Regions from separate parts of the Streptomyces cyclosori genome, predicted to be linked through region 2. Evidence: riboswitches for the same ligand, from Rfam matches in the RefSeq annotation. Region 2 holds a riboswitch; each other region holds the start of a gene.
The links. Region 2 has a riboswitch for cyclic di-AMP ahead of AB5J87_RS21045 (transglycosylase family protein). Riboswitches for the same ligand answer to the same signal wherever they lie in the genome.
Positions count from the first base shown of each region.

Region 1: it holds a riboswitch for cyclic di-AMP, as region 2 does, so the genes downstream of both, AB5J87_RS16650 (M23 family metallopeptidase) here and AB5J87_RS21045 (transglycosylase family protein) in region 2, are expected to answer to the same signal.
Region 3: it holds a riboswitch for cyclic di-AMP, as region 2 does, so the genes downstream of both, AB5J87_RS30480 (C40 family peptidase) here and AB5J87_RS21045 (transglycosylase family protein) in region 2, are expected to answer to the same signal.

Region 1 covers NZ_CP163520.1:3,762,082-3,769,313, forward strand. The annotation lists gene AB5J87_RS16645 (aldo/keto reductase) at 1-203, opposite strand, end outside; gene AB5J87_RS16650 (M23 family metallopeptidase) at 291-1,316, opposite strand; cyclic di-AMP (ydaO/yuaA leader) riboswitch at 1,379-1,526, opposite strand; gene AB5J87_RS16655 (PP2C family protein-serine/threonine phosphatase) at 1,766-2,860, opposite strand; gene AB5J87_RS16660 (hypothetical protein) at 3,011-3,292, opposite strand; tRNA gene AB5J87_RS16665 (tRNA-Met) at 3,436-3,509, opposite strand; gene AB5J87_RS16670 (helix-turn-helix domain-containing protein) at 3,587-4,459, opposite strand; gene AB5J87_RS16675 (isochorismatase family protein) at 5,048-5,674, opposite strand; gene AB5J87_RS16680 (GlxA family transcriptional regulator) at 6,304-7,232, opposite strand, start outside.
Region 2 covers NZ_CP163520.1:4,731,751-4,738,982, reverse strand. The annotation lists gene eno (phosphopyruvate hydratase) at 1-641, opposite strand, end outside; gene AB5J87_RS21045 (transglycosylase family protein) at 967-1,644, opposite strand; cyclic di-AMP (ydaO/yuaA leader) riboswitch at 1,647-1,846, opposite strand; gene AB5J87_RS21040 (transglycosylase family protein) at 2,106-3,086, opposite strand; gene AB5J87_RS21035 (cytochrome P450) at 3,207-4,481, opposite strand; gene AB5J87_RS21030 (nucleoside triphosphate pyrophosphohydrolase) at 4,485-5,474, opposite strand; gene AB5J87_RS21025 (SurA N-terminal domain-containing protein) at 5,497-6,156, opposite strand; gene AB5J87_RS21020 (GtrA family protein) at 6,218-6,652, opposite strand; gene AB5J87_RS21015 (glycosyltransferase family 2 protein) at 6,649-7,232, opposite strand, start outside.
Region 3 covers NZ_CP163520.1:6,829,841-6,837,072, forward strand. The annotation lists gene AB5J87_RS30450 (adenosylmethionine--8-amino-7-oxononanoate transaminase) at 1-923, opposite strand, end outside; gene bioB (biotin synthase BioB) at 916-2,139, opposite strand; gene AB5J87_RS30460 (8-amino-7-oxononanoate synthase) at 2,284-3,426, shown strand; gene AB5J87_RS30465 (DUF397 domain-containing protein) at 3,444-3,689, opposite strand; gene AB5J87_RS30470 (helix-turn-helix domain-containing protein) at 3,700-4,557, opposite strand; gene AB5J87_RS30475 (ATP-binding protein) at 4,801-5,232, shown strand; gene AB5J87_RS30480 (C40 family peptidase) at 5,295-5,768, opposite strand; cyclic di-AMP (ydaO/yuaA leader) riboswitch at 5,773-5,956, opposite strand; gene AB5J87_RS30485 (hypothetical protein) at 6,262-6,567, opposite strand; gene AB5J87_RS30490 (ATP-dependent Clp protease proteolytic subunit) at 6,564-7,205, opposite strand.

The sequences.
Region 1 (7,232 bases), 970 kb from region 2:
GTCTCGGACTCACCGCCCTCGTTGCCCGGGAACCAGGACGAGTAGGTGTCGGCGGTGTCCACGAAGTTGCCGCCCGCGGCGGTGTAGGCGTCGAGGACGGCGAAGGAGGCGGTCTCGTCGGCGGACCAGCCGAAGACGTTGCCGCCGAGGGCGAGCGGGAAGACGGACAGATCGGAGGCACCGAGCGGGCGCAGTGAGGTCATAGGGGGGCAACGGGCCTGCGGGGCACGGGTATTCCGGGCACCCGAAGCCCGTCGCGGACGGCCTCGGCGACGGAAGGGGCCGCGTTGTTACGGGTTGAGCCCCTTGGACCGCAGCCAGCCCATCGGGTCGATGCCCGTGCCGCCCGGGGTGTGCACCTCCAGGTGCAGATGCGGGCCGGTCACGTTGCCGGTGGCGCCGACGCGGCCGATGGTGTCGCCGGTGGAGACCTGCTGGCCCGCGCTGACCGCGATCGAGGACTGGTGGCAGTACCAGAGCTCGGTGCCGTCCGACAGCTCGATCACCGTGCGGTAGCCGTACGAGCCGGACCAGCCGGCCGACTTGACCGTGCCGCCGTGGATCGCCTTGAGCGGGGTGCCGGTCGGGGCGGCGAAGTCGAGGCCGGTGTGGTGGCCGGAGGACCACATCGAGCCGGCCTCGCCGAACGTGGAGGTGATCGTGTACGAGCCGACCGGCAGCGAGAAGCTCTTGGCCAGCTCGGCCAGCCGCGCCTCCTCCGCCTTCTTGGCGGCAGCCTCCTCGGCGGCCTTCTTCTCGGCCGCCGCCTTCTGCTCGGCGGCGCTCGAAGCGGCCTTCGCCTCGCGCGCCGCGGACTCGGCCGCGGCCTTCTGGGCGACGGCCCGCGCCTCCGCCTCGGCGTCCGCCTGCTGGTGCTCGGCCTGCTGGAGGATGCGGGCGCGCAGGGCCTCGCCCGCGCCGGTGGCGCCCTTCTCGGCGTCGGCGCCAAAGACCCCGGCCATGGTGAGCGGGGCGGCGGCCACGGCCCGGTCGGCCCGGTCGGCCGGGGTGTCGTCGCGCTCGTCGTCCCCGGCCAGGTCGGCGATCAGGGTGCCCACGCCCGGCAGGGACTTCACGTCGGGGAGGTTGTCCGCGACGGAGTCGGGCAGGGATATGGAGACCGGGGGCTTGGTCTGGGCGCTGGCCATGCCGCCCGCGCCGACGGCCGCGATGACGCCGACGCCGAGGACGGTGGAGCTGCGGGCGAGTCCGCCGCGCTGCTTGGCGACGCGGTGCCGGCCCCGGACGGCGACCGACTCCTCGGTGGGGTTCCACTCCTCCCACACCTCGGTGTCACTGGGCGCGGTCCCGTACAGGGAGACGGGGGGAAGCGGCTGGGTGCCGAGGGCAGGCTCGTTGGACGCCACGGAGGCGCACTCCTTTCCTTCCTTCTCGCCTACCGGGTTAGCTGACGGGTTCGGAGCAGGAAGGTCTCCTACGGGCGTTCCGCGCGGACGCGGACGTGTCCGATTCACCCCAAGTTGGTGGTTCCCCGGTTCCCTTGCGGGATTCGGCGCACGCGCACGGTGCCGCCTTCTGCGACGGCTGGGACGACCGCGCTGCGTTATCGAACGTTAATAGACAGGCGGACCGGATTCCAAGCCGTTCCCGGTGATCGTTGGGGACAACTGCTGACGGTGTGTCAATTGTTATGCGCAGGGGCGCCGTTCGACTACGGTCCGTCATGACGGGTTCGCCCGGCGCCACGGGCACGGCACCACGGACACGGCGGGTCCGTCACGGCGGGTCCGTCACGGCGGGTCCGTCACGGCACCACGGGCATCGTCCGCCGCCGCTCCGGCTGCCCCACCCCCGGCCGGCCGACCGCGAGCAGCGCCATGTCGTCGCTGGCGCCCCCGCCCGTATGCCGCCGGACGTCGTCGACGAGCGCCTGGAGCACCCCGTCGGGACCGGCGAAGATCCGGCCGCGCAGCCGCTCGTACGGGTCGTAGAAGACCCCGGGCGGCTCGACGGAACGCGCCTCCGACAGCCCGTCCGTGTAGAAGAGCAGGGTCGCCCCGGCCGGGAAGGGGTACGTCTGCGCCCGGTCCGGCCACACCCCCAGCTCCGCCATCCCCAGCGGCAGCGCGGGATCGGCCGGGACCAGCGCGTCCAGCACCCCGTCGGCGTGCAGCATCAGCGGTTCGGGGTGGCCCCGGTTCACCAGCCGTACGGTGGCGGCGCCGCGCGGGACCTCGGCGAGCACGGCGGTGGTGAACCCCTCCACCGCGTCCAGGCCGCTGCGCCGGGCGCCCTCCCGCGCCAGCGCCCGCTCCAGCCGCCCGGCCACCGCCTCCAGGGTCGTCTCCTGCTCGGCGGCCTCCCGGAACGCCCCGATGACCACGGCCACCGCCTCGACCGCCTCAAGCCCCTTGCCCCGCACGTCCCCCACGACCAGCCGCACCCCGTACGGCGTGTCCTGGACGGCGAACAGGTCCCCGCCGATGAACGCGTCCGCCTGCGCCGCCTCGTACCGCGCGGCCACCTGGAGGCCGCCGATGCGGTCGGCGGGGGTGGGCAGCACCGCACGCTGGGCGGTCTCCGCGATGACCCGCGCGGAGGCCAGCCGCTCGCCGCTGCGGCGCAGGATGCGGTGGGTGAAGAGGGCGAGCACGGCGACCGTGAAGACGGTGAACAGCTCGCTGACGGCCTCACCGGTGCTCGGGATGTCGTGGTAGCGCTCGGCGATCAGCACCGCCGCCACCGCCCCGGCCCCCGCCAGGGCCGTGCCGCGCCGGCCGCAGAACGGGGCGGCGATCATCGGCGCCGCCGCGAAGAGCGCGGCCCCGGTGAGATCGGGCGGGGTGGCCAGGTCGAGGACGAGCCCGGAGGCCAGGAGCAGCCAGGGCAGCACCCGCATCAGCGCCCGGCACCGGGCGCCCTCCCGGCCACCGCCGTCTCCGAACTGCCGCACCTGTGGTCTCCTGCCCGTCCGCCGGGCCGCCGACGTCGCCCCTGACCAGGCTCCCGGGGACCGGGTCGCACGGCGAGCCCGCCTCGGCCAACCGGGTCAGCGCCGGTCCGCCCCGGTGGCGATCAGCCGCGCCCGGCACCGGCGCGGCCCGGCCCGTCCCCGTACGCAGGTGCCCCGGGCGTGCCGCCGGGCCGCCGGGTCGCCGTGCACCGACGGCACCCCGCCCTTGGCGTGCCCGGGGGCGGGCATCGCGGGGACGAGCGGTGACAGCGGCAGGCTGAGGGCGATCAGAAGCGCGCACAGGGCCAGGAAGAGCGGCACGGCGGGCACCTTCCGCCGCGCCATCGCCGCCAGGAACCCCGCCGTACGCTCACGCATGGTGCGCGAGAGACTACTGGACGTACACCTTCCGGTACGCCCGCCGCCGCTCCGCGTACACCCGGAAGGCCCCGGGGCCCCCGCGCACCCGGAAAACGCCCAGGGCCCGGCACATTTTCATGTGCCGGGCCCTGGGACTTCAGTAGCGGGGACAGGATTTGAACCTGCGACCTCTGGGTTATGAGCCCAGCGAGCTACCGAGCTGCTCCACCCCGCGTCGGTAAACACAACTCTACGCCATCCGGAGCCGTGCTCCGTACCAACCGGCGCCCGGGACCCCGTCCGTCCCGTGACTCAGCTGGTCAGCGGGGAGCTGAGCACCGGATTGCGGCTGACCAGCGAGGCGCCCGGGGTGTAGAGGAGCAGCATCATCCGGGCTCCCGGCGAGGTGACCGGCTCGGCCACGCAGGTGGTGACCCAGCCCGGGCCGTACAGCGCGTGCCGGATGGGCCGCTCGGAGCCGTCCGGGAAGGGAACCGGCGTCGCGCCCGTCTCCCGGTAGAGCGGACCGGCGACCGGATCGGCTTGGATCTCCTCCTCCAGCCGTCTCAACTCGACGTCGTTGGGCCGCATTTCCACCCCGTGCCGCAGCTGCGGCAGCACCATCGGCGCCCAGCGGTTCTCCCAGTCGGTGAGGGTGTCCTCGCGCGCCTGCGGGTCCAGGGTCATCCACCGCAGGGTGTTGGCCGGCACCTCGCCGCACGGGAAGAGCGCGGCGAACTCCCTGTTGTGGGCGAGCAGGTTCCAGGCGGCGTCGGTGATGTAGGCCATCGCGCCGTCGATCTGCTCCACGACCCGCTGCCAGACGCCCGGCACCGACATGCCCGAGTCGCGGTGCAGGGTGTACGGCGGGTACTCGCGGCGGGTCAGCCGCCACAGGAACGCCCACTCCTGCTCGTTGAGCCGGAGCACCCGCGCCACATTGGTCAGGAATTCGGCGGTGGCGTTGAGCTGCCCGTTCTCGAACCGGTTGTAGGTGCCCGGGGTGCGTTCGAGCAGCAGGTCCATCTGCTCCTGGCTGAGCCCGGCGACCCGCCGCCCCGGCCCCGCCTGCCGCGGCGGGAAGCCCGCGGACTCCGGGTGGATGGCGGCGCGACGCTCCTGCAGGAGGGTCTTCAGCGACATGCGGTCGCGGGCGGCGAGCGGCAAGACGGGACCTTCGTTCACGGGGGGACGGGGACGAACGGCTGGCGGTGGGGGGGGGGGAACTCTCGTCGGCCGGGCTGCTTTCTGCCGGGGTCCCCGCCCGCGGAACAGGGTTTCGCGGGAACGGGGGCCGAATGTTGATGGCTGGATCATTATCTGCAATTCAGCCCCCTGGAAATGGGGCGGGGTACCCCTCCACACTGGTCCGCACGAACCCCTCACGGGTTTCGTACGTGTATGCCCAGGTGGAAGCGGTTGCTTGGTGTGTTTTCGAACACCGGCCCGGCGCCCGCCCGTCCGGGACACGACGGCCGCCCCCCGTGCCGCGGGGTGACCGCCGCGGCACGTACCCCGAAGACAGCGGCCGGTGTCGACAATCGCCACACAGCGCGTCCTCGACACCGGCCGCCCGCGGCGCGCCGGAGAGCAACATTCCCCCGTCTCCGGCCAGCCCCGGCATGCGGGCCGGGGTTGAAACGGCCGGTGCCGTGGAGCTCGCCCTCTGGGCGACACCACGGCACCGGCCGTCTTCGTACCCGCGTAGGCGTACCCGCGTATCCGGTGGCCCCCTCGTCCAGGTGCGCGGTACGCGTACGCGGTGCGCGGGGATCAGTCGGGCAGCCCGTCCACGGTCGGCGCGACCACACCGAACAGATCCGTGATCGTGGTCAGGGCGGCGGTCTGGAGCGCGGCGGCGGGCAGGACCGTGCCGTCCGGGGCGGGGAGCGGGCGCGTGGCGGTGGCCTCGGCGACCACGGTGGGCCGGTAGCCGAGGTTGAAGGCGCCCTGGGCGGTGAAGCCGACGCACATGTGGGTCATGAACCCGGCCAGCACCAGGTCCCGCCCGTCGCCCGGGGCCGCGCCCAGCCCGGTCAGGACCTGCTCCAGCTCGGTGTCGTGGAAGGCGTTCGGGAACTGCTTCACCACGACCGTCTCACCGTCGGCCGGGGCGACTTCGTCGCTCAGGGACCCGATGTGGGCGCGGATGTCGTACGGGCCGCCCTCGCCGCCGTCATTGATCACGTGCACGACCGGCACACCCGCGGCCCGGGCCCGCGCCAGCAGCCGGGCCCCCGCCGCGAGGGCCTCCTCCGCGCCTTCCAGGGCCATGACGCCGGTGCGGTAGGTGTTCTGGAAGTCGATGAGGACGAGGACGGACTCGCTCAGCCGGGCGGGGTGCCCGGGCAGACCGACCACGTCGCGGAGGGGGGTGGAGGGGGTGGACGCGTTGCTCATGGAACTGCCTTCCGTGTTTTTGCGGAGGAGAACTCTCCGCTTTCTGGGGGGGGGATCTCCGGGGCGATCTCCTGAAAGATCGTCGGGAAGATCACCGGGGAGATCGCCGGGGACATTTCTGTGGATGTTTCGCCGCGGAAATCGGGGCGGACATCGCCGCGAACGACTTCGCGGAATGGCGAACGGACATGGCGGAGCGACCGCTCACCGGGCGGGACGGGTGGCTGGATTGATGGGTTCGGGGGCGGAAAAGGGGCCCTGGGAACTACAAATGACGAGGCGTCATAAATGGGGCGGGTGATCGGGCGGGGTTCGGGAGGGGTGGCCCGGGATGCCCGGCCCGGGTGCGGAGGTGGCCCGGCTCGGCCGGTCCGGGCGCGGAGGTGGCTGGCCCGATGCGGACATGGCCCGGCTCGACCGGCCCGCGTACGGACGTGGCCCCGGCTCTGGCCGCCCGATGCGGACGCGGCCCCGGCCCTGCCCGCCCGGGTGTGGACGTAGCCCCGACTCGGTCAGCCCGGGCGTGGACATGGCCCCCGCTCGGTCGACCCGGGCCCGGACGCGGCCCCGGCCCTGTCCGCCCGGGTGCGGAGGCGGCGCCGGTGGGGCCGCCGGAGCGGTGGCCCCGCTCAGCCGCCCCGCGTACGGAAGCGGCGCCGGTAAGCCGCCGGGGTCGTGGCGAGCCTGCGCCGGAACGCCCGGTGCAGCGTCTCCACCGACCCGAACCCGGCGGTGGCGGCGACCCGTTCGAGCGGTGAGTCGGTCGTCTCCAGGAGCCGCCGGGCCACTTCGACCCGGGCCTCCTCCACGTATCCGGCCGGGCTGAGGCCCGTCTCCTGCCGGAAGACCCGGGCGAAGTGACGCTCGCTCAGACACATGCGGGCGGCCAGCGCCTCGGCCGAGAGGTCGCCGTCGAGGTGCTCGGCGATCCACAGCCGCAGCTCGTCGATGTCCCGCCGCTCGGGGACGGGACGGCTCAGCGGAACCGAGAACTGGCTCTGGCCGCCCTGCCGTTTGAGGTACATCACGAGCTGCCGCGCCACCGCGAGGGCGACCTCCTCGCCCTGGTCCTCGGCGACCAGCGCGAGCGCCAGGTCCAGGCAGGCGCTGATCCCGGCGCCCGTCCACAGCCGGCCACGGTCGGTGCGGACGAAGATGGGGTCCGGGTCGACGGTGACGGCCGGGTGGGCGGCGGCGAGCTGGGCGGCGGTCGACCAGTGCGTGGTCGCCGTCTTCCCGTCCAGCAGCCCGGCGGCGGCGAGCACGTGCGCGCCCACGCACACCGAGGCCACGCGCCGGGCGTACGGGGCGGTCTCCCGCACCCACGCCACGACCTCCGGGTCGATCCGGGCCACCGGCCCGTCGTCGGTCATGTCGACCGCGCCGGGCACGAGCAACGTGTCCACGTCCCCACCGACCTCCCCGAACGCCAGATCCGCCACCAGCCGCACCCCGGCGGAGGTCCGCACCTCCCCACCCCCGGGCCCGGCGAGCCGCACCTGGTACCGGGCCCGCCCCCCGGTCTCCCGATTGGCCAGCGCGAAGACCTCGGCGGGGC
Region 2 (7,232 bases):
AGGTTCGGGGCGAAGCCGCCCTCGTCGCCCAGGCCGGTGGAGAGGCCCTTGTTCTTCAGGACCTTCTTCAGCGTGTGGTAGACCTCGGCGCCCCAGCGCAGGGCCTCGGAGAAGGACTCCGCGCCGATCGGGGCGATCATGAACTCCTGGATGTCCACGTTGGAGTCGGCGTGCGACCCACCGTTGAGGATGTTCATCATCGGGACGGGCAGGAGGTGCGCGTTCGGGCCGCCCAGGTAGCGGAACAGCGGCAGGTCGCTGGCCTCGGAGGCGGCGTGCGCCACGGCGAGGGAGACGCCGAGGATGGCGTTGGCGCCGAGCGAGCCCTTGTTGTCCGTGGCGTCCAGGTCGAACATCGCCTGGTCGATCAGGCGCTGCTCGGTGGCGTCGTAGCCGACGAGCTCCGGGCCGATCTGCTCGATCACGGCGAGGACGGCCTTCTCGACGCCCTTGCCCTGGTAGCGGTTGGGGTCACCGTCACGCAGCTCGATGGCTTCGAAGGCACCGGTGGAGGCACCGGAGGGGACGGCGGCACGGCCGGTGCTGCCGTCGTCGAGGCCGACCTCGACCTCGACCGTGGGGTTGCCTCGGGAGTCCAGGATTTCCCGGGCTACGACGACGTCGATGGACGGCACGAGCATCTCCTTCTGGGATGTGATGCGAATACGCCGGGCCGCGTGGTCCGGCACCCCTGAGCCTAACCGCCTCCGGAGCATCGGCCAGCCGACCGACCGGCCCGTGGGACGAAACGGGGGGCAAAATGTTCCTGAACGAAACAAAGCACGGCCCTCCGGGTTCAGCTGTGGGCTGAGTGGATCTTGGCGTGCGCTTTCGTCCGCAGACCTGCGGGGCCCGAGCGCGCAGTTCCCCGCGCCCCCGACTGCCCGGGGTGCGGGGAACTGCGTGAGCGGGTCCGCGCGGTCCGCGGGCGCCACGCGGGCGTGGCACCCCGGACCGCGGGCGGACTCAGCTCAGGTGGAGCTTCTGGTCCACGTAGATCAGGTTCGCGTCCTTGACGACGTCCTTGTTCAGCTCGAACAGCTTCTGCCAGCCGCCCTTGACGCCGTGGGCCTGGGCGATGGAGCCCAGCGTGTCGCCGGCCTTCACCTTGTACTCGCCGTCGCCGGTCTTGACCGGGGCCGGGCGGGACTCGCCGCGGGAGGCCGGGGCGGACTCGCGCTGGGCCTTCGGGGCGGCCTTGGGCGCGGCCTTCTTCGGGGCGGCCTGCTTGGCGGACGAGCCGGAGGTGTCCACGTTCGCGGCCGAGCCGCCGGCGGTCAGGTTGCCCGCGCCGGCGCAGGACCAGGCGCCCGGGCCCTGCATGGCGAGCAGCTTCTCGGCGGTGGCGATCTGCTGGCCCTTGGTGGCCAGGTCGGCGCGGGAGGCGTACTGGGTGCCGCCCGCCGCGGCCCAGGAGGACTGCGAGAACTGGAGGCCGCCGTAGTAGCCGTTGCCGGTGTTGATGGACCAGTTGCCGCCGGACTCGCACTGGGCGACCGCGTCCCAGGTGGCGACGGAGGCGGCGGAGGCGTTGCCCGCGGCCATCAGCGGGGCGGCGACGGCGGCACCGGTGACACCGGCGAGCGTGGCGACGCGGACGGCCTTGGACGGGCGGCGGTGCTTGCCCTTGCCGGAAAGCAGCATGGAGTTCTCCTCACCGACGCCTGCGAGGTGAGCTGTCGGGTTCGGGCGAGTGAGTGGCCCGGCCGCGCCTCTCGGCACGTCTTCACCCCAAGCCGGTCCCGTCGGCCGTCTCGTACGTCCCGCCGCATGGCGTACGTCTCTCAACGGCCGGGCCCGGCACTTACCTTGGGTCCCCCGCTCCTGCCTACGGCGCGTCAAGCGTCGACTGTTCCCGGCGACCGGCGGCAGGATTCGGCGTTCCCGGTCGAAGGGGCCCGTGGTGACGAGCGCTCCGACCGTAAACACACCAACCCCTGATGTTCAAAGGGGCCCATCAAGGAAAAATCGCCCCCGCCCACCCCTCCGTATCCCCTGTTTCCGCAGGTCGGGGGCGTGTCGTACGGACCGGGCAGACGGGGCAGGCCAGTTGACGGAAAGAGACCCATGTCTCACTTGCGCAGAAGCGGACATAGGCCCCTGAACTACCCCTTGGGCGGGGCCGGGTTGTCCGTCTTTGCCAGGTTCAGATCAAGGCTCTGACCGGGCAGGATCAGATCGGGATCCGAGCCGATGGTCTTCTCGTTCGCCTTGTAGAGCGCCGACCAGCCGCCCTCGACCTTGTGCGAGCGCGAGATGTCCCACAGGTTGTCGCCGGGGCGGACGGTGTAGTCGCCCGGACCGCTCAGCACCTCGTCCGACTCGCGCGAGGCGGCGTCGCCCCGCGAGGGGTGCTGTCCGGCTTCACGACCGCTGTCCGTATTGCCGGAGTCGCCGGTCGCGCCTCCGGTGCCGCCGGCCGCGGGCGTGCCGCTCTCGGCCGGGTCGGGCGTGCCCCGGTGCTTGCCGCCGGTCCCGGTCCGCGGAGCCCCGTCCTTCGGCTTGGCCGGGGTCTTCGGCCCGGCCGGGGCGTCCTTGCCCGCGGAGGGCGCGGCCGGGGCCGTCGGCGGCTTGGAGGCGGCCGGGGCGGACCCGGCGGGCGCCTCGGTGTCCTTGGCGGGCGCCGAGGGGGTCGCGGAGGTGTCCGCCCCCTCGGAGGCCGTGGCGGCGGGCGAGGGCTGGGCGCCGGGGTCGACGGCGGGCGCGCCGCCGCCCCGGGTGAGCCCGGAGATCCCCGAGCAGCTGGTGAACGCCTGGGGGCCCTTCGCCGCGAGCACCTTCTCGGCGACGGCGATCTGCTGGGCGCGGCTGGCCAGGTCGGGGCGGGCGGCGTACGCCGTGCCGCCGTAGGTCTCCCAGGTCTCCTGGGAGAGCTGGAGGCCGCCGTAGAGGCCGTTGCCGAAGTCGGCGCTCCAGGAGCCGCCGCTCTCGCACTCGGCCACCCGGTCCCAGGTGGTCGCGGAGGCGGCGTTCGCGCCGCTCGCCGCGAAGAGCGGAAGGGCGAGGGCCGAGCCGGTCACCCCCGCCGCTACGACGAGTGCGGGAGCCTGGCGGGGTCGGCGGTGCCGTCCGTTCCCGGAGCGCATGCTGTGGCCTTCCGTGTGACTACGTCTGTGACTGCTGAGGCGGAGCCGTCGAGTCGAGGGGTGAACGTAGCCGTACTCGAACGCTTGTCACAAGTCGATGGACCCGCGATAACGCGAAAGTCACAGTTTTGACGTACCGTCAGTTACGGCGGGCGTGAACTCGACCGGAAGGGTGCGCAGTCCACGCATGATGAGCCCGCCGCGCCAGCGCAAATCAGCAGGATCCACCGCCAACCGCAGGTCAGGAAGGCGTCGCAGCAGGGTCGCCAGCGCCGTCCTGGCCTCCAGCCGGGCCAGGGGCGCGCCCAGGCAGTAGTGGATGCCGTGCCCGTAGCCCAGGTGCTGGTTGTCGCGGCGGCCGAGGTCGAGCACATCGGGGTCGGGGAAGCGGTCCGGGTCGCGGTCGGCGGAGGCGAGCACCACCAGCACCGGGTCGCCCGCGGCGATGTCCTGGCCGCCGATGCTCAGCGGCCGGGTGGCGAACCGCCAGGTGGCCAGCTCCACCGGGCCGTCGTAGCGCAGGAGTTCCTCCACCGCGGTGTCCAGGAGCTCCGTCTCCCCCGCCACGAGCGAGGCGGCCAGGCGCGCCCGCTGCTCCGGGTGGCGCAGCAGCGCGTACATCCCGTTGCCGATGAGGTTCACGGTCGTCTCGAAACCGGCGAACAGCAGGATGAAGGCCATCGCCGCCGCCTCGTTCTCGCTGAGGTGCTCGCCGTGGTCGCTGGCCCGGATCAGCCCCGAGATGAGGTCCTCGCCCGGCTCCTCCCGCTTGCGGTGGATGAGTTCGAGCAGATAGCCGCGCATCTTCTTCACCGACCGGGCGACCCCGCCGCGCGGGCCGCCGCCGTGCCGGATCATCATCCCGGCCCAGTCGCGGAAGTCGTCCTGGTCCTCGCGCGGGACGCCGAGCAGGTCGCAGATGGCGTAGATGGGCAGCGGGAAGGCGAACTCGTGGATGAGGTCGGCCTCGCCGCCCGCCGCGAACCGGTCGATCAGCGCGTCCGTCAACTCCTGCACCCGGGGCGCGAATTCGGCCACCGTACGGGGGGTGAACGCCTTGGTGACCAGCCGCCGCAGCCGGGTGTGGTCCGGCGGGTCGATGTTGAGCAGATGCGTCATCAGCTCGGCCTTGCGCTCGCCCGGGATGCCCGTCTTGCCCTTGGCGTGCGCGCGCTCGTCGTGGTGCGCCGGGTTCTTCGACAGCCGCTGGTCGGCGAGCGCCTGCCGGGCGTCGCCGTACCGCGTCACCAGCCACGCCTCCACGCCGCTGGGCAACGTGGTCCAGTGCACCGGCGAGTTCTCCCGCAGCCATCCGTACGCGGGGTACGGATCGGTGGCGAACTCCCAGGTGAACATGGCGGGAACCGGCCCGGAGGGCTCCATGGGGCAGGACATCGCTCAGCTCGTCCCCGCCGTGCGGGCCGCCTCCGCCGCGCGGATCGCGTCGCGGTAGGCGCGCGCCGCCGCCCGCAGGGCCGCCTCCGGGTCCACGCCCTCGGCCTCGGCGGCGACCGCCAGGGCGAGGAGGCGGTAGCCGGCGCCCTCCCCGGCGGGCAGCGGCACCGCCAGCTCCCCGATGCGGGCGCGGGAGGCGAGCTTGGCCGCCAGCGCCAGGGCGGGCTGGCCGAGCGGGACGCCGTCGGTCACCGACTCGCGCCGCTTCTCCGCCGCCTTCTGCCGCAGCCAGTGCTCCCTGACCTCCTCCGGCGTCTCGGCCCGCTCCTCGCCGAAGACGTGCGGATGGCGGTGGATCAGCTTCTCCACGATCGTCGCGGCCACGTCGTCCACCGAGAACGGCTCCGAGCCGTCCGCCGGGTCGCCCTCCTCGGCGATCCGGGCGTGGAAGACGACCTGGAGCAGGACGTCGCCGAGCTCCTCGCGCAGCTCCTCGCGGTCGCCCTCCTCCACCGCCTCCACCAGCTCATACGCCTCTTCGAGCGCGTACTTGGCGAGCCCCTTGTGGGTCTGCTGGGCCGACCACGGGCACTCGCGCCGGATCCGGTCCATGACCTGGACGAGGTCGAGGAGGCGGGCGCCCGGCAGGTCGTAGGAGCCGGGCAGCAGCTCCAGGTCCGGCATGGCGACCCGGCCCGAGCCCGCGAGCCGGGCCAGCCCGTCGGTGAGCCGCCGGTCGCCCTCGCCTGCGGCCAGCACGATCACCGTGCGGCCCCCGGCGCACGCCTCGACCAGCTCCCGGGCGTCCGGCGCGGCCGTGACGACCTCGACGCCCGCCTCCCGCAGATAGGGCAGCTGCGGGTGGGCGGGGTCGGCGCAGAGCACCCGGTCGGCGGCGCGCAGCGCCTGCCAGGCGGGCCAGGACAGCAGTCCGGGCGCCACTCGGTGGCTGGCGGTGAGCAGGACGACGCGGCCGGGTTCTTCGAGAGTCACCTCCCGAACCTACCCCGACCCGTCAGCCGGTGACCGCGGCGTCCTGCTGGGGGCCGGTCTTGGTGTGCTGGGCGATCCACGGCGTCTTCCGGTCGGTCAGCTGGATCGCCTTGTCGTCCCAGGTGCCGTACCGGGGGTTCACGTCGATCTTCAGCTTCTTCGACGCCTCGGTGAGGGTCTTGGTCACGGCGGCCTGCCCGGCGGGCGTGGACAGGTCGGCGCCGGTCGCGGCGGCCAGCTTGGTCAGCTGCACCTGCTCGCGCACCGCGTCGTCGATCTGGTCCGGGGCGACCCCGCGCTGCTGGAGCAGCATGTCGGCGAACGCCTTCGCGCCGCCCGACTGCTGGGCCATCGCGGCCCGCGCGTCCTGGAGCTCCTTGCGGCTGACGCTCACCCCCGCGTCGGCGGCGGCCCGGTCCAGGACCCGGTCGAAGATCAGCCCGTGCAGCTTGGCGCGGCTGAGCTGCACGGTGTTCTTGATCAGCTGGGCGGCCTGCGGCGAGTCCTGCTGCGCCGTGCGGACGTCCTTGACCTGGGCCTGGAGCGCGGAGACGGGGATGCGGTCGCCCCCGACGACGGCCGCGGCGCCCGGATGGGCCTCGCTGCCGCAGGCGGCCAGGAGTGGTCCCGCGCCCAGGAGCGCGGCGGAGAGGGCGAGTGCGGTGCGACGGCGGCGGTGCAAAGGAGCCTCCCGGCGGATCGTGCGACAGTGCAGCGACCTGATGACCTTGCGGTGATCGATGTTAGGCAGTCGGAGTGGCCCGGGCCACTGATTCGCCCAACGATTCGGCCGCCCCGGGGGTCTCGGGCCGCAGCATGATCGTCCGGGAGAGGACGAAGGTGACCGGAATGGCCGCCGCCGCGGCGATCAGCGGGGCCCAGGTGCTGCTCTGCCCGAGCAGGTCCACCAGGACGTACATCCCGGTCGTGGTGATCACGAAGTTGGCCGCGTTGGTCAGCGGGAACAGCAGGAACTTCCGCCAGGTGGGGCGGGTGCGGTAGGTGAAGTACGAGGTGAGGAAGAAGGAGCCGACCATGGCCAGCAGGAAGGCCGTGACGTGCGCGACCACATACGGCACCCAGGGCAGGAAGAGCAGGTAGAGGCCGTAGTAGGTGCCCGTGTTCACCACGCCCACCAGGGCGAAGCGCACGATCTGGGCGGCGGTTCCGGACTTCATCGGCGGGCGAACTCCCGGTCGCTGTTCCCACGGTCGCTGTTCTCGCGGTCGCCGCTGTTCCGGCCGGCGCGGCCCGGCTGGCGGGGCACTCCGCCGTCCTGGCCGGAAACATTCGTCGACTGCACCAGAAAGTGCGGGCGGCGCTTGACCTCGTAATAGATGCGGCCGACATATTCGCCGACCACTCCCAGCATCACCATCTGCACTCCGGCCAGCGCGGTCACCACCACGATCAGGGTGACATATCCGGGGGTGTCCACGCCGTTCACCATCGCGACACCGACGATCCACGCGGAATACGCCATGGCGATCCCGAGCAGCAGCATGCCCAGATAGACGGCGGCCCGCAACGGCTTGTTGTTGAACGAGATGACCCCGTCCAGGCCGTAGTTCAGCAGTTTTCCGAACGTCCAGGCGGAACGCCCCTGCTCACGCACCGCATTCTCGTAACCGAACGTGGCGGTCGGGAATCCGACCCAGGAGAAGAGCCCCTTGGAGAAGCGGTTGTACTCGGTCAGTTCGAGCACCGCGTCGACCGTCCTGCGCGAGAGCATGCGGAAGTCTCCCACGCCGTCGACCA
Region 3 (7,232 bases), 2.1 Mb from region 2:
GAGATGCCCTCGGCGACCCGGGTCGTGCACAGCGTCGCGGCCATCGACAGATAGCCGCCGGTCATCGCCTTGCCCACGCACAGCACGTCCGGCGAGACGGCGGCGTGTTCGGAGGCGAAGAGGGTGCCGGTGCGGCCGAAGCCGGTGGCGATCTCGTCGAAGACCAGCAGCACGTCGTGCTCGTCGCACAGCTCGCGCAGCACCCGCAGATAGCCGGGGGAGTGGAACCGCATCCCGCCCGCGTTCTGCACCACCGGCTCGACGATCACCGCCGCCACCTCGTGGGCGTGCCGGGCGAGGGTCTCGCGCAGCCGGCGTACGTACGCCTCGTCCGGCTCCGCGTCGTACCCGGTCGGGGGCGCGTCCACGAAGACCTGCTCCGGCAGCCTGCCGGACCACAGCGCGTGCATGCCGCCGTCCGGGTCGCAGACCGACATCGGCTGCCAGGTGTCGCCGTGGTAGCCGCCGCGCCAGGTCAGCAGCCGCTGCTTGGCGGGCCGCCCGACCGACTTCCAGTACTGCAGGCACATCTTGATGGCGACCTCGACCGAGACCGAGCCGGAGTCGCTGAGGAAGACGTGCTGGAGCGGCTCGGGGGTGATCTCGACGAGCTTGACGCAGAGCCGCACGGCGGGCTCGTGGGTGAGCCCGCCGAACATCACATGGCTCATCCGGTCCAGCTGGCCGTGTGCGGCGGCGTTGAGGACCGGGTGGTTGTAGCCGTGCAGCGCCGACCACCACGACGCCATGCCGTCGACGAGCTCGCGCTGCCCGTGCGCCTCCTCGGCGAGCCGCAGCCGGACCCCGGACGCGGACTCCACGACCAGCGGTTCCTGGCGGCCCGGCATCGGGCCGTAGGGGTGCCAGACGTGCTGCCGGTCCAGGGCGCGCAGCTCGGTGACGCCGTAACCGGGGTCAGGCATTGGGGGCGAGGTCCGTTCCGGCGCCCCGGCGGCGCACGGCGACCAGGTCCGTGCGGGCCTCGGGGACCTCGGTGGCGGCGGCCGGGGCCGGGGCGGACTGGCCGCACGGGCCGCAGCCCGCGCCCTCGGCGTGCGCACCGCAGGCGCCGCCCTCGTGGGAGCCGCAGCCGCCGGCCGCGTGCGAGCCGCAGCCCGCGCCGGCCAGGGCGTCGGCGCGGTGCTCGGGGAGCGTGGTCGTGCCCGCGCCCTCCACCTCGAACCCGGCGTCCGCGATCATCTCCAGGTCGGCCTTGCCCTCCTGGCCCTCACTGGTGAGGTAGTCGCCGAGGAAGATCGAGTTGACCAGGTTCAGGGCCAGCGGCTGCATCGTGCGCAGATGCACCTCGCGCCCGCCCGCGAGCCGCACCTCGACGTCCGGGCAGACGAACCGGACCATCGCGAGGATGCGCAGACAGCGCTGCGGGGTGAGGTTCCACTCCTTGGCGAGCGGGGTGCCCTCGAACGGGATGAGGAAGTTGACCGGGACCGAGTCCGGGTCCAGCTCGCGCAGCGCGAAGACCACGTCGACCAGGTCCTCGTCGCTCTCGCCCATGCCCGCGATCAGACCGGAGCAGGCGGAGAGCCCGGCGCCGTGCGCCTTCTGCACGGTGTCCACGCGGTCGGCGTAGGTGTGGGTGGTCGTGATGTCCCCGTACGTCCCCTCGGACGTGTTGAGGTTGTGGTTGTACGCGTCGGCGCCGGCCGCGCGCAGCCGCTCGGCCTGGCCGTCCGAGAGCAGACCGAGGCAGGCGCACACCTCGACGCCCTCGTTCTGCTCCTTGATGGCCTCGATGGTCTGCGAGACCCGGTCCACGTCGCGGTCGGTCGGCCCCCGGCCGCTCGCCACCAGGCAGACCCGCTTGGCGCCGCCCGCGACACCGGCGGCGGCGGCCTTGGACGCCTCGTCCGGCTTCAGCCAGGTGTACTTGAGGATCTCGGCCTTGGAGCCGAGGCGCTGCGAGCAGTACGAGCAGTCCTCCGGGCACAGCCCCGACTTCAGGTTCACCAGGTAGTTCAGCTTCACCCGGCGCCCGAACCACTGACGGCGCACCTTGCCGGCCGCGGCCACCACGTCGAGCAGTTCCTCGTCGGAGGTCGCCAGTACGGCGAGCGCCTCTTCACGGCTCGGCAGCTCGCGCCGCAGCCCCTTGTCCACCAGCGTGTTCAGCAGGTCCATGGCGCCGATCCTTGCCCAAGACCCCGCTTCCAGCCAAGGAGGGATCGTACAACTGCGCTCCTCGAAGGTGTGTGTATTGCCACACCCTGACCTCGCCCGCGCCGGAATAGGGTCTGTGCGCTGCCTACAAAAGGGATCTCCACCATGCCCCGAGCGCCATTCGACTGGATCGACGGAGCGACCGAGCGGCGCGAGCGCGCCGGTCTCGTACGGGTGCTCCGGCCGCGCGCGGCCGACCAGGACCTGCTCGACCTGGCCGGCAACGACTACCTCGGGCTGACCCGCCACCCGGCGGTCACCGAAGGCGCGGCCGGGGCGGCCCGCCGCTGGGGCGCGGGCGCCACCGGCTCCCGTCTGGTCACCGGCACCACGGCGCTCCACACCGAGCTGGAGGAGTCCCTCGCCCGGTTCTGCGGCTTCGAGGCGGCGCTGGTCTTCTCCTCGGGGTACGCGGCGAACCTGGCGGCGCTGACCGCGCTCGGCGAGCGGGACTCGCTGATCGTGTCCGACGCGGGCAACCACGCCTCCATCGTCGACGGCTGCCGGCTCTCGCGCGCGGCCACGGCGGTGGTCCCGCACGCGGACCCGGAGGCGGTGCGCAAGGCGCTGGACGCCCACGACGGGGCGGCGCTGGTGGTGAGCGACTCGGTGTTCTCGGTGGACGGGGACGCGGCCCCGCTGGGCGCGCTCGCCGCCGCCTGCCGGGAGTTCGGCGCGGCCCTGGTGGTGGACGACGCGCACGGGCTCGGGGTGCTGGGCGAGGGCGGGCGGGGCGCGCCGCACGCGGCCGGGCTCGCGGGCGACGGCGACGTGGTCGCCACCGTGACCCTGTCGAAGTCGCTGGGCAGCCAGGGCGGGGCGGTGCTGGGCCCGGAGCGGGTGATCCGGCACCTGGTCAACGCGGCCCGTACGTTCATCTTCGACACGGGGCTCGCGCCCGCGTCGGTGGGCGGGGCGCTGGCGGCGCTGCGGCTGATCGAGGCGGAGCCGCAGCGGGCGGGCCGGGCCCGCGCGGTGGCGGCCGAGCTGTACGCGCGGCTGACGGCGGCGGGGCTGACGGCGGCGCGCCCGGACGCCGCCGTGGTCTCGGTGCGGGCGCCCTCGCCGGAGCAGGCGGTGCAGTGGGCGGCGCGGTGCCGCGGGGCGGGGCTCGCGGTGGGGTGCTTCCGTCCGCCGTCGGTGCCGGACGGGATCTCCCGGCTGCGGCTGACCGCCCGGGCGGACTTGACGGGCAGTCAGATCGACTGGGCGGTGGACACGGTCCTGCGGACCGCGCCCACCGTGTAGTCCCCCGTTGGGCGTACTCAACTCCTGCTGTCGGGCGCCTCGTTGAGCTCGACGGACAGGCCGGAAAGGAAGCTGTGCCAGGCCCGCGCTCCGAAGAGCAGCGCGGGGCCGGCGGTCCGCTTGGAGTCGCGGACGGCCAGCAGTGCGGCGTCGAGGAATGCGGCCTCGACGCAATTGTTCATTCCTGTACTACGGCTGCTGCGCCGCCATTGCGCGCCTTCCAGAGAAGTGCTGGAAGGTACATGCGCGGGGGGTGCGGGCATCATGCCTCCCTTACACGCCGTCAGCCATCCCGGCGATGAGATTCAATGAGTGCTGGAACGAAAGGGCCTGCGCCTCGACCGTATGGAACGCGGCGCTGTACGCCTCAAGGTCTTCTCTCCGTTCGAGATAGAGGCTACTCGTCAAGTGGTCGATAACCACAACGTCCAGATCAGAAATGTGCGGAAAAGAGAAGATAATGAAAGGGCCGGTGAGCCCGATATGGCCACCGCTGCTGAAAGGCAGCACCCGCAGCCGCACCTGCGGCAGCCGGGCCACTTCGGCGAGATGGCGCAACTGCCGCCGCATCACGGCCGCCCCGCCCACCGCGCGGTGCAGCGCCGCCTCGTCCACCACCGCGCTCAGCTCCAGCGGCGGATCCGCCCGCAGCACCTCCTGGCGCGCCAGCCGAACCTCCACCAGTGAGTCCACCCGCGCCGCGTCGAGATGGCCGAGAGCCGCCCGGGTGACCGCGCGCGCGTACTCGGGCGTCTGGAGCAGCCCGGGCACCACCGACGTCTCCAGGGTGCGCGCGGCCGACGCCTGGGACTCCAGGCTGATGAAGTCCCGGTACTGCGGCGGCAGCAGCCCGCGGTAGGCGTGCCACCACTGGCCGCCCCGGCCGTCGGCCGAGCCCGCGAGCGCCTCCAGGAGCGCCCGCAGCGCCGGGTCGGCGACCCCGTACACCGCGAGCAGCCGGGTCACGTCGGCGGGCCGCACCCCGCTGCGGCCGGTCTCGATCCGGCTCACCTTGGACTGGTGCCAGCCCAGTTGCCGGGCCACCTCGCCGCTGGTGAGGGCGGCGGCGCAGCGCAGCCTCCGCAGTTCCTCGCCGAGTTTGCGGCGGCGTACCGCGGGGCCGTGCCACATGAGTCTCTCCTCCCACCCGGCCGGGATTCGGGTGATGGGCAAGTGTGGCTCCCAAATACGGTCCTTCGTCGCAGAGTTCACCGCTTTGAGCGACAGATATATGCATATCTCGGTGGATCCGCGCATCGAGCGGCACGATGAGTGGCACTCTGGCGCGAAGCACAAGTCCGGGTCGTCCTCGCGTTCGTCCCGCTCGCCGCGCGACGGGCGGGCCGGCCCGGGTGGGAAAGGGACAGCGTCGCCATGGCAGACCACCACGAATCAACCGTCACTCTGCCGAGCGATCCCGCCTCGGTCTCCGCCGCCCGCAGACACGTCGCCGGAGTGCTCGTCGAGTGGGGTCTGCCGGCAGGTGGCGAAACCGCCGATACGATCCGCCTGATCGTCTCGGAGCTCGCGACCAACGCCGTGCAGCACACCCTGGGCCAGTCGCCGACGTTCACGGTGGAGCTGCGTCTGGAGCGCGACGAGCAGCTCCACATCGGGGTCACGGACAGCCATCCGCGCTGGCCGAAACGGCTTCCCGCCGCGGTCCAGCAGGACAACGGGCGGGGCATGGTGATCATTCGCTGGCTGGCCGCCGAGTGCGGCGGCCGGCTCTCGGTGACGCCCACCCCCGACGGGGGCAAGACCGTCTGGATCGAGCTGCCCTGGACGGCGCCGGTCCAGAGCTGAGCCGGGTCCTCCCGCGCGCGGGCGCCCGCGCCCGGGAGGACCCCCTGTGCCGGTCGCGCGGGTCAGCGCACGCGCCCGTACCAGACGCTCTTGGACCAGATCTTCTCCAGCTTGACCACGGAACCGGTCTTGGGGGAGTGCCAGATCTTGTTCTCGCCGGCGTAGATCCCGACGTGGTACACGTTCGAGCCGGAGTGGAAGAACACGAGGTCGCCGCGCTGGCGGGCGGACGACGAGACGTGGCGGGTGCTGTTGTACTGCTGCTGCGTGGTGCGCGGCAGCTTCTTGCCCGCCTTCTGGAACGAGTAGAGGGTGAGCCCCGAGCAGTCGAACCGGTACGGGCCGGTGGCGCCGTACTTGTAAGGCGATCCCTTCTTGGACGCGGCGACATTGAGCGCCTTCGTCGCGAGTGTCGCGGCGCTCGCCTCGCTGCTGGCGCCCGGCGCCAGCAGGGTGCCGCCGACGGCGGCGAGGGTGAGGGCGGAGACCGCGCCGACACGGGTCAGCAGGGACGGGACATGATTCTGCGCAGTCATGCGCAACCCTTCGTCAAACCGCCTGCGAAGGATGACCTGTCGGGTTCGGACTGGCGAAGATGCCCGGCCGCTCTCGCGGCTTCACCCCAAGGGCCTCCCGGTCTCCCGGTGGGCCCGCCGTGCTTGGGTCCTCCACTCCTGCCGATCCACTCAGTCGACCAGTCATCCGGGTGCGGCGGCAGGACTCGGCGTCCGCCCGGACCGCCCCGCCGCGGTGGCGGGGGCTTGTCGTCGGAAGGGATCTTGACCCAAAAGGTGTCGGATTTCCGAGCCGAAACAGTGTTTTGTGAGGCTCCTCACGACTGACCCGTTCGGGTGGACAGGGAAGTTTCGGCACTTCTGACAGGGCCTTTGACCAGCGGTGGAACGATTCATTCCGCTGGCTCGTACGCGTGCGGAGCAGTACGGGCGGTACGTCGTTCGGACGATCGGATCGTCCGAACGTGGGACACCGACTCGTACCAACGCGGGGGGCGCCCGGGCGTCCGCGCGCTCACCCTGGGCCGGGCGGCGGCATCGTCAGACGGCCCGCCCTGCGCTCCCCGTCGAGGACGCGCAGCGCCCGCGCCAGCGTCTCGGAGTGCAGCTCCGACTCGCCGCGCAGATGCATGGTCGTCAGCGCGTCCCGCAGCGCCACCGCCCGCCCGACCAGGGCCTGTGCCGCCCGCAGCGCGCCGTAGGTGTCCCGGTGCCGGGCGGGGTTGACGCGGCCCAGCTTGTCCAGCGCGTCCAGATACGCGTCGATCAGCTCGCCCTCGGCGCGGGTCAGCGCGGGCAGCGGTGGCAGTTCGGGGATCACCGGTACTGCCTCCTCGGCCCGGACAGCGGGGTCTTGCGGCTGGTCACGACGTGGTCGACCAGGCCGTAGGCGAGCGCCGCCGGGGCGTCCAGGATGGTGTCCCGCTCGATGTCGGCGCCGATCCGCTCGGTGGACTGCCCGGTGTGCCGTGCCAGCAGCTCCGTCAGCAGTGCCCGGCCGCGCTGGAGTTCCCTCGCCTGGATCTCCAGATCGGAGGGCTGGCCGCGCAGCGGCTCCTCGATCGAGGGCTGGTGGACGAGCACCCGCGCGCCGGGGAGTGCGAGCCGCTTGCCCGGCGTGCCCGCGGCCAGCAGTACCGCGGCGGCCGAGGCGGCCTGCCCGATGCACACCGTCTCCACGTCGCAGGCGACGAACCGGATCGTGTCGTAGATGGCCGTCATCGCGGTGAGCGAGCCGCCGGGGGAGTTGATGTAGAGCGAGATGTCCCGGTCCGGGTCGGCGTGCTCCAGGTGCATGAACTGGGCCATCAGATCGTTGGCGGAGGTGTCGTCGACGGGAGTACCGAGGATGACGATCCGCTCTTCGAGCAGCTTGCCGTAGGGGTCGAGGGTGCGGACCCCGGTGGAGGTGCGTTCGGAGAACTCGGGCAGGACGTGGCGGGCGGACGGGCCGTGCATGGCGGACCCCTTCTCGTACGGATGGCC